2 regions of the Caldanaerobacter subterraneus subsp. tengcongensis MB4 genome follow, and region 2 is predicted to be linked to the other one. Evidence: riboswitches for the same ligand, from Rfam matches in the RefSeq annotation. Region 2 holds a riboswitch; the other holds the start of a gene.
What was found. A riboswitch is a leader RNA that binds a small molecule or an ion and turns the genes downstream of it on or off. The one in region 2 is predicted to bind glycine.
Positions count from the first base shown of each region.

Region 1: it holds a riboswitch for glycine, as region 2 does, so the genes downstream of both, gcvT (glycine cleavage system aminomethyltransferase GcvT) here and TTE_RS09030 (GrdX family protein) in region 2, are expected to answer to the same signal.

Region 1 is NC_003869.1:310,226-315,198, reverse strand. It holds gene TTE_RS01445 (ISLre2 family transposase) at 1-814, opposite strand, end outside; gene TTE_RS01440 (lipoate--protein ligase) at 942-1,922, opposite strand; glycine riboswitch at 2,140-2,238, shown strand; gene gcvT (glycine cleavage system aminomethyltransferase GcvT) at 2,289-3,413, shown strand; gene gcvH (glycine cleavage system protein GcvH) at 3,426-3,806, shown strand; gene gcvPA (aminomethyl-transferring glycine dehydrogenase subunit GcvPA) at 3,812-4,973, shown strand, end outside.
Region 2 is NC_003869.1:1,824,079-1,829,051, reverse strand. It holds gene hydE ([FeFe] hydrogenase H-cluster radical SAM maturase HydE) at 1-351, opposite strand, end outside; gene TTE_RS09040 (FAD-dependent oxidoreductase) at 553-1,893, shown strand; gene yedF (sulfurtransferase-like selenium metabolism protein YedF) at 1,984-2,553, shown strand; glycine riboswitch at 2,644-2,745, shown strand; gene TTE_RS09030 (GrdX family protein) at 2,871-3,248, shown strand; gene trxB (thioredoxin-disulfide reductase) at 3,261-4,187, shown strand; gene trxA (thioredoxin TrxA) at 4,204-4,518, shown strand; gene TTE_RS09015 (glycine/sarcosine/betaine reductase component B subunit) at 4,532-4,973, shown strand, end outside.

The sequences.
Region 1 (4,973 bases), 1.2 Mb from region 2:
TCCATTTTAATCCCTCTTTTATCCACGGTGCCCCATCTCCTGCTATGTATATCTTCTCTATCTTCTCTTCTTTGTAATTGTCTTCTATGTAATTTGCTACATCTATCCATATGTCTTCAGGTTTCTCTCCTACATATGCTTTGTAATAGACATTCTTCAGTACGTTCCTTCCGTTTTTCTCTTCTCTACCTTCATGTATGTATACTAATCGTGGAGTTTCATCTCTCCCGTCCTGTAAAGGTACATGGTCCTCGTCTGCCTCTATGTATAAACCCCTTACTTCTTTCTTTTCTTTTATTTCTCTCTTTACTTCTACTTCCCCTATTTCCCTTATTGCATTTAATACCGTCTGTTTACTTAACTCCTCTGGACATGCTTTTTTACTACTTCTCTCATATGATTCTTCTATTGCGTTTTCTACTAACTTTATCTTTACTCCCTTTTCTATCCTATCGTGCCGTCCTATCTCTAATGCATCATCCACCAAATATGTATATCTCCCATCCTCTTTAGATTTGTAATATGTCCTCTCATATTCAATATCCCCAAGGACTGTCGTTAATCTCTTTTTATCTTTCCTCTCTACTACCCATTTTTCTTTCCTTCTCTTGTCTTCTTTTATTATCCTATCTAACTCTTCAATAATTGCTTCTATTGCCCCTCTACCTAGTTTGTCCGTGAGTTCCTTTATCCTTGCTACAAGCTCTGTAATATTCATTCCTTTGTTTAACAAATCACCAAAAATTTCTACTACTTCCTCAGTGAAATTTAGAGCATTTTGTAGTATAATATCCTCAAAGATATGTTTTTTCACAAGAGACACCCCTTTCGTGTTTTTTGGTTTTCCACAATCTATTTTATCACAGGGGTTGTCTCTTGTTTTTTTCACTCAAAAAATCCTACGATAATTTTACACTATGAGGTAAAAAAAGAAAAAATTTTTAAAACATCACCTCAATCAAATTATCAATAGTTATATTTGCCATATAATCTTGAAGATTTATCTTTGAAAGAGCCTTCCTCACCTCTTCCTCAGAGTGCTTTACCCCTTTTAATAAATCCTCCACTTCAGAAATGTCGTACTTCCCAAAGAAATCTCCGTATATTTTTACATCTTTTATTATACCCTTTTCTACATTTAGATTGACTTCTACAGTACCGCCGGGGAATTTTTTCTCATGCTTCATTTTATAGTCGGGAGAAGACCCGAAATTCCACTCCCAAGTGCCGTATTTCTCTTCTACTAATTTGTTTATCTTTTTTAAATCCTCTTCTGTAAATTCGTACATCTCTCCTCCGCCAGTTTGCTCCTTTATGTGTTCCATTATTAAATTTATAAATTCCTCTATAGTGATAGGCTCTTTTAAATATTCGCTTATATTCGCCACTCTTTTGGATACAGACTTAACTCCCTTATCTTCAAACTTAACAGGCCTCACCTTTAAAGCAGCTGACAGGTCTGTAATATTTGATGAAAAGAGCAAAGTTCCGTGGTGCAGAATCCTATTCTTGTAATAATACTGGGCATTTCCAGATATCTTTTTCCCATCAATGGTTATATCATTTCTGCCGGAAAACTCTGCTTCCACTCCTAATTTTCTAAGAACGTCTATAATAGGCTGTGCAAACCTTTTAAAATCTGTAAATCCACCCTCATCTGCATTTACAATAAACGTAAAGTTTAAGTTGCCTAAGTCGTGAAAAACCGCCCCTCCCCCTGATAGCCTTCTGACAACGGGAATTTTGTGTTCTCTTACATAGTCCAAATTTATCTCTGCCAGAGTATTTTGATTTTTGCCAACTATTATGCTGGGTTCATTGCGCCAGAGCATAAAGCATTCGTCTTTGAATTCCTTTAAAACGTATTCTTCAGCTGCCAAGTTGAAATAGGGATTTGTGTTTTTGTTATAAATATACAGCATACACTCCACCCCTCGTCTCAATTTTAACGATTGTTGACTTAAAGTCTATGGATAATATATAATGATGGTAAAAGTATAGCATAATTTTAAAAAAAATTGAATACTGTCTAGATGAAGATAGCGAGAGATTATCTTCCATAAATGGAAGATAGCCGAAGGGGAAATACAAAGGCCCGCCAAGCCTTTGTAGAAGCTCTCAGGCGGCAGGATCGCTATCGGATAGGCCTCTGGAAAGTCTCGTAAAGAGCACCGAAGGAGCAATACATATGGAAGGCCATATGTAGAAGCTCTCAGGTAGAAAAACAGAGGAGTTGTGATGGCACTTAATCTTTTCGTGCTCACTCACAGCTCCTCTGTTTAAATTTTATGAAAGGGTGTGATAGTTTGGATAATCTCAAAAAAACCCCATTGTATGAAATTTATCCTAAGTACAATGCAAAAATAATAGACTTTGCCGGCTGGGCAATGCCAGTTCAATTCGAAAGCATAATATCAGAACACGAAGCTGTCAGAAATGCAGCAGGCCTTTTCGATGTATCCCATATGGGAGAAATAATTGTAAAAGGAAAAGATGCGTTTCCTTTCCTCCAGAACCTCCTCACAAATGACCTTTCCAAGTTAAATGACAATCAGGTGCTTTACACTTTCATGTGCAATCACAACGGAGGAGTAATTGACGACCTTCTAGTCTACAAGTATTCCAACAACTACTATCTTTTAGTAGTTAATGCAGCAAACATAGAAAAGGATTACAAATGGATGCTGAACAATGCAGGAATATACAAAGTGGAAATTGAAAATGTGTCAGATAAGATAGCAGAACTAGCAATTCAGGGTCCAAAAGCAGAAGAAATCCTTCAAAAATTGACTGATGAGGACCTATCACAGATCAAGTTCTTCTACTTCAAAGATAAAGTAAAAATTGCTGGTGTAGAATGCTTAGTTTCCCGCACAGGTTACACTGGTGAAGACGGATTTGAAATTTATATGCCAAATGAACATGCTGTCACCCTTTGGGAGAAAATTTTAGAGGCGGGCAAAGATTACGGCCTCAAGCCGGCAGGTCTTGGCGCAAGAGATACACTTCGCTTTGAAGCAGGTTTGCCTCTTTATGGAAATGAATTAGGAGAGGACATAACTCCTTTAGAAGCAGGTTTAGGATTTTTTGTGAAGTTTGACAAAGGAAATTTTATTGGAAAAGACGCTCTTTTAAAACAGAAGGAACAAGGATTAAAGAGAAAACTGGTAGGATTTGAAATGATAGGCAATGGAATTCCAAGACACGGGTATGAAGTACAGGCTGATAATCAAAAAATTGGCTATGTGACTACGGGTTATTTCTCTCCAACTCTTAAAAAGAACATAGGACTCGCTTTGATTGACTCAAAATACGCCCAAATAGGAAATCAAATTGAGGTAATAATAAGAAATAAGCCGCTTAAAGCGGTGATAGTAGATAAGAATTTCTACAAGAAAAATTACAAAAAATAGGAGGGTTTGAACATGGAAGTTTTAGAAGGCCTTTATTATTCAAAAGACCATGAGTGGGTAAAAGTAGAGGGAGACAAGGTATACATAGGAATCACAGACTATGCTCAGCATTCACTGGGAAACATCGTTTACGTTGAACTTCCGGAGGTAGGATCTGAACTTTCTGCTGGAGATGTACTTGGAGTAGTAGAATCTGTAAAAGCTGCTTCAGACGTGTACACTCCAGTAGACATAAAAGTGTTGGAAGTAAACAATTCTCTGGTGGAAGACCCATCCCTTATAAACAATGACCCATATGGAAGCTGGATGGTGATAGCAGAGCTTAAAGACAAATCTCAGTTAGATAAACTAATGAAGGCCGATGAGTACAGAAAATTCTTAGAGGAGGAGTGATAGTTATGTTTCCGTATCTCCCCATCTCCTCCGAAGATGAAAAGGAAATGCTAAAAACCATAGGAAAAAACTCTATTGAAGAATTATTTGAAGTCATCCCAAAAGAGGTTAGGCTAAATCGCCCCTTAAATTTGGGAAAACCCATGTCAGAGCTGGAGGTTAGAAAGCGCTTAGGAAGTTATGCAGATGAGAATAAAAATTTAAGCCAGCTTGTGAGCTTTTTAGGCGCAGGAGTGTATGACCACTACATCCCTTCTGTTGTAAAACACATAATCTCAAGGTCAGAATTCTACACGGCTTACACCCCATACCAGCCAGAAATAAGCCAGGGAACACTTCAAGCCATTTTTGAATACCAGACGATGATAACAAACCTCACGGGAATGGAAGTCACCAACGCTTCCATGTACGATGGAGCAAGCGCCTGTGCAGAGGCTGCAATGATGGCCTGTGACGCTACAAAAAGGAAATCTATAATAGTGTCAAAGACTGTAAATCCAGAGACAAGAAAGGTTTTAAAAACCTATATGCATTTTAAAGAAGTGGAAGTAGTAGAAATAGAAGATGCGGATGGAGTAACTGACATTGAAAAATTAAAAGAAGTGATTGGCCCAAACACCGCAGCAGTCATAGTACAGTACCCCAACTTCTTTGGGATAATTGAAAACTTGCAGGAGATTGAAAAAATAACCCACGAACAAAAGGCCATGCTCATCACCTATGTACATCCAATACCTCTGGGAATTTTAAAATCACCTGGAGAAATCGGTGCAGACATAGCAGTAGGAGACGGTCAATCCCTTGGAAATGGACTCCATTACGGAGGACCGTACTTGGGATTTCTGGCAACTACTCAGAAGCTTCTTCGCAGAATGCCTGGAAGAATAGTAGGTCAGACAAAAGATGTAGACGGGAAAAGAGGATTTGTCCTCACCCTACAAGCAAGAGAACAGCATATAAGAAGGGAGAAGGCAACTTCTAACATATGCTCTAACCATTCTCTAAATGCTTTAACTGCTGCAGTATATCTCGCTACAATAGGCAAAAAAGGGATTAAGGAAGTAGCTTACCAGTGCTTGCAAAAAGCTCATTATGCTTATACAGTGCTCACTGAGTCAGGCAAGTATAAACCAGCTTTTAACAAACCTTTCTTCATGGAATTTGCTC
Region 2 (4,973 bases):
GTCCTCACCACTTTGAAGTACTATCGTTTTAAGCTCCATTTCTACTCCTCTTTTTGCGCATTCTATTATTTCTTCGGGTTCCATTCTGTAGCGCTTAATTGCTTTATTTGGGCCTCTTAATCCACAGTAAAAGCAGGTATTGTGACAGTAATTGCTAAATTCTATAAGACCTCTTAAATGCACTTCATCTCCTACATATTTTTTCCTTACCCTGTCTGCAGCTTTATAAAGTTCAGAGGGATTTTCCATAGAGAGAAGCATTATAAGGCCTTTTTTGTCAAGAGAATGCTGTTTTTCTAATTTTTCGATTAAACTAGATATATTTTTTTCTGCTGTCAGTTCTTTTATCATGGCATATCACACTCACTTTCTTCTCATAATAAGTATAAAACATTTGTCAACAAAAAATCAATTGAATTGTTAAACTATTTTCTTAACAAAATTTTTGATATTTTATTGACATAATTTCATTAGAAACCTATAATTGAAATAGGGGCCCCTCAGGGTAGGGGGGGGGTAAAAGAAAAATATAATCAGGAGGTAATTTATAGTATGGAGACGGATGTTTTAGTAATTGGAGGAAGTGCGGGTGGAATTTTAGCGGCTTTATCTGTTAAAAAGACGTACAAAGACAAAAAAGTAACAGTTATAAGAATGGCAGAAAGAGTGATGGTTCCTTGTGGAATCCCTTATATTTTTGGTACTTTAAAAGATACTTCAAAAAATGTGATCCCTGATTCTATGCTTACAAATGCAGGAGTAGAGTTGGTAATAGACGAAGTTGTCTCTATTGATAGGCAAAATAAAAAAGTTTCTACAAGAAAAAATGGAGATATTTCTTATAAAAAATTAATTTTAGCGACAGGTTCCCTACCGATAGTTCCGACATTTATACCTGGCTATGACTTGGACAATGTATTCACAATAAAGAAGGATGAGGAGTATTTGAAATTTGTTCAACAAAAGATTAACGAAGCAGAGGATGTTGTAGTAGTAGGTGGGGGCTTCATTGGAGTTGAAATGGCAGAGCAGGTACAATTATTAGGTAAGAATGTTACAATAATAGAAGTGGCAGATAAACTCTTGTGGCAGGCTTTTGACCCAGAATTTAGTGATATGGCGGAAGCTAAATTAAAAGAGCATGGTATAAAAGTGCTTACAGGTACAAAAGTTACAAAGTTTATTGGAGAAAAAGAAGTCAAAGAGGTAGAAATCCATACTGGAGAGAGGATAAAGGCAGACGTTGTTATAGTAGCTATGGGAGTAAAGCCTAATACAAAGTTAGCTGAAGAAGCGGGTATTAAACTAAATGAAAAAGGCGCAATAACTGTTGATGAATATATGAGGACAAATGACCCAGATATTTTCGCAGTAGGTGACTGCGCGGAAAAGAAATGTTTCTTCACAAGGAAAAACGTACCAATACTTTTGGCTTCTATTGCAGCTAATGAAGCTAAAATTGCTGGTGTAAATGCATTTGAGTTAAGATTAGTAAGAGAAAATAAAGGCACTATAAGTGCTTTCTCAACAAAGATATACAATACTGCTTTTGCTGCAGCAGGCCTCACAGAAACACAAGCTAGAGCTGAGGGATTTGATATAGTCATTGGTGAATTTAACACTATAGACAAACACCCTGGAACACTGCCAAATACCATGAATGTTAAGATAAAATTGATTTTTTCAAGGTATTCAGGAGTTATACTGGGAGCTCAACTAGCAGGTGGAGATAATGTGGGTGAAATGATAAACATTTTAAGCCTAGCAATACAAAAAGGGACAACAGCTTCAGAATTGACTACTTTCCAAGTGGCGACCCATCCACTTCTTACTTCATCGCCAGTTTCTTACCCAATAAGTTCTGCTGCTTTAGATGCTTTGTCAAAAATATGATTAAGTGTTATAATTAAATTAAAATGAAAAAAGGCAGGATTTTAACAAACCTGCCTTTTTTCATGAGTTAAAAGGGGAGGGAGAATTTTTATGGATAATATAGTTGATGCAAGGGGTAAAAACTGCCCTATTCCTGTCATTATGACTAAAAAAGCGTTGGAAAACATTCAGGAAGGAAAAATTTTAGTAATTGTGGACAATGAAACGGCTAAAGAGAATGTTTCAAAATATGCGAAAAGTGCAGGTTGTGAAGTGGCAGTAGAAGAAAAGGAAAAAGAATTTTACATAAATATTTACAGGAAAAAGACTGTAATCAATGAAAAGAGCGATAATTATGTAGTTGTCGTTACTTCTGACAAATTTGGTGAGGGAGATGAGAGACTTGGTAAAATTCTAATGAAGAGCTTTATTGTTTCTCTAAAGGAGCAGAGTAAAAAGCCTGAAAGTATAATTTTTATAAATAATGGTGTAAAGCTTACCACAGAAGGTTCAGAAGTCATCGAAGATTTGAAAGAGTTAATGGAAATGGGAGTGGAGATTATCTCTTGTGGAACTTGTCTTGATTTTTATGGCATAAAAGAAAAGCTTTTAGTGGGCAGTATTTCAAATATGTATTCAATAGCAGAAAAAATGACTACTTTGAGGGCAATCAGGGTATAACCTTTAAGAGAAAATGTATTGACGTTGGTGATTTTATGGAATATAATATAATTGTAAAGTATTTAACAAACAATTTAATATTGAAATGGGATGAAGAATGCGGGAGAGACCCTAACCGGGCGCCGAAGGAGCAAGCGGGTATATGGCCTGTATACTCGTGAAACTCTCAGGCAAAAGGACCGCATTCGGACCATATCCCGGAAAGCCTCTAAAGAGGCACCGAAGGAGCAATTCTTCTATAAAGAAGAATCTCTCAGGTAAACAGACGGGGGAATAAAAGGCGTAAGGTCCTTTTATTCCCCTATTTTGGTGATATTATGAAATACGTTATCATCACAAATAACCCTTTAGTAAGAGATAAATATCCTCAAAACTGTGAGTTTGTTGTGGGAACAATTGTTAATGTATTGACAAGGTGTAGAGACCTCATCCATAAAGGATATGTCTTAATGTCCCATCCTTTTGCGGGAAACGTAAAACCAGATTGTTCTCCTTTTAAATCTGTTTTGCTTAAGGAAAATAAAGGCCCTGTTGATTTTAATAGTGTGATGATAATTGAGGAATGCCTTAATAGAGTAAAAGAGATAATAGAGAAGGAAGGAATAAATTATATAGACGATGAAAAGGTTTTAAATGACTTTGCCTACCTTGATAAAGAATTGATAAAAGAAGCTATAGAAACTTTTAGAGAATAGCGAGGTGAAATTGTGTCTACTTTATATGATTGTCTCATAATTGGTGGAGGGCCTGCTGGACTATCTGCAGCGATTTACGCTTCAAGAGGAAAATTGAATACTGTAGTTTTTGAAAGAAGTAAGATTGGAGGTCAAGCTGCTATAACGGATGATATAGAAAATTATCCCGGTTCTGTGGAAGAGGCGACAGGACCTAAAATTGTAAAGAGGATGAGAGAACAGGCAGAATCTTTTGGAACTTGTTTTGTCATGGAAGAAGTCAAAAAAGTAGAATTGAGCGAAAAGATAAAAAAGGTTATAACTACAAAAGGCTGTTATGAAGGGAAGACGGTTATAATTGCTACAGGAGCGGAACATATGAAATTAAATGTGCCAGGAGAAGAAGAATTTATAGGCAAAGGAGTTTCTTATTGCGCAACCTGTGATGCAGATTTCTTTACTGATTTGGATGTGGTAGTGGTAGGGGGAGGGGACTCTGCTGTTCAGGAGGCGTTATACCTCACTAAATTTGCTAAAAACGTTACAATTATCCACAGAAGAGATAAGTTAAGAGCAAACAAATGCTTGCAAGATAAGGCTTTTAAAAATCCCAAAATAAAATTTCTGTGGGACAGCGTAGTGGAAAGGATAGAAGGGGATGGGATAGTAGAGAAAGTTATAGTGAGAAACGTCAAAACAGGAGAGTTGAAGGAAGTAAAAACGGATGGGGTGTTTATTTTCATCGGGATGAAGCCCAGTACAGAAATTTTCAAGGGATTAATTGAGATGGATGAAAGGGGATATATTCTGACAGATGAAAATATGAGGACAAATATTGAAGGAGTGTTTGCCGCAGGGGATTGCAGGGCAAAACTGTTAAGACAAATAGTGACAGCAGCGGCAGATGGGGCGATAGCAGCAGTAGCTGCTGAGAGGTATATTGAAGAATTGGAGTGTTGAAAGGAGGTGAGAATTGGTGATTGAAGTGAATAAAGACAATTTTGATGAAGTAGTAAAAAAGGAAGAAAAGTTGGTCTTGATTGACTTTTGGGGACCAAAGTGCGAACAGTGCCTTGCTTTAATGCCTGAAGTAGAAAAGTTAGAGCAAAAATATGCTGATAAAGTTAAATTTTGCAAATTAGATGCTTCACAAAACAGGAGATTGTGCATTTCTTTGAAGGTATTAGGACTTCCAACTTTTCAGCTTTACAAAAATGGCGAAAAAGTGGATGAAATATCAAAAGATGTGACAATAGAGAAGATTGAGGAGATGATAAAAAGGCATATTTAGAGGAGGTGATTTTATGAGGCTGGAAATAGGGAATATTTATATAAAAGATGTGGTGTTTTCTGATGTAACAAAAGTAAAAGATGGAGTGCTTTACTTAAATAAAGAAGAAATAATTAAAGCTTTAAAGCAAGACAGCAGACTAGAAAGAGTAGATATAGAAATTGCAAAGCCGGGAGAAGAAGTGAGAATAATACCAGTAAAGGACGTAATTGAACCGCGTGTCAAAGTTAGAGGAAAAGGAGGAATATTTCCAGGATTTATAAGCAAAGTAGAGACAGTAGGAGAGGGTAGAACTCATGTCTTAAAAGGGACAGCTGTGGTGACAACCGGTAGGATTGTGGGATTCCAGGAAGGCATAATTGACATGTCAGGGGAAGGTGCAAAATATACTCCTTTTTCGAAGCTTATAAATATCGTAGTGGTGTGTGAACCCGTAGAAGGGCTTCCAAAACATG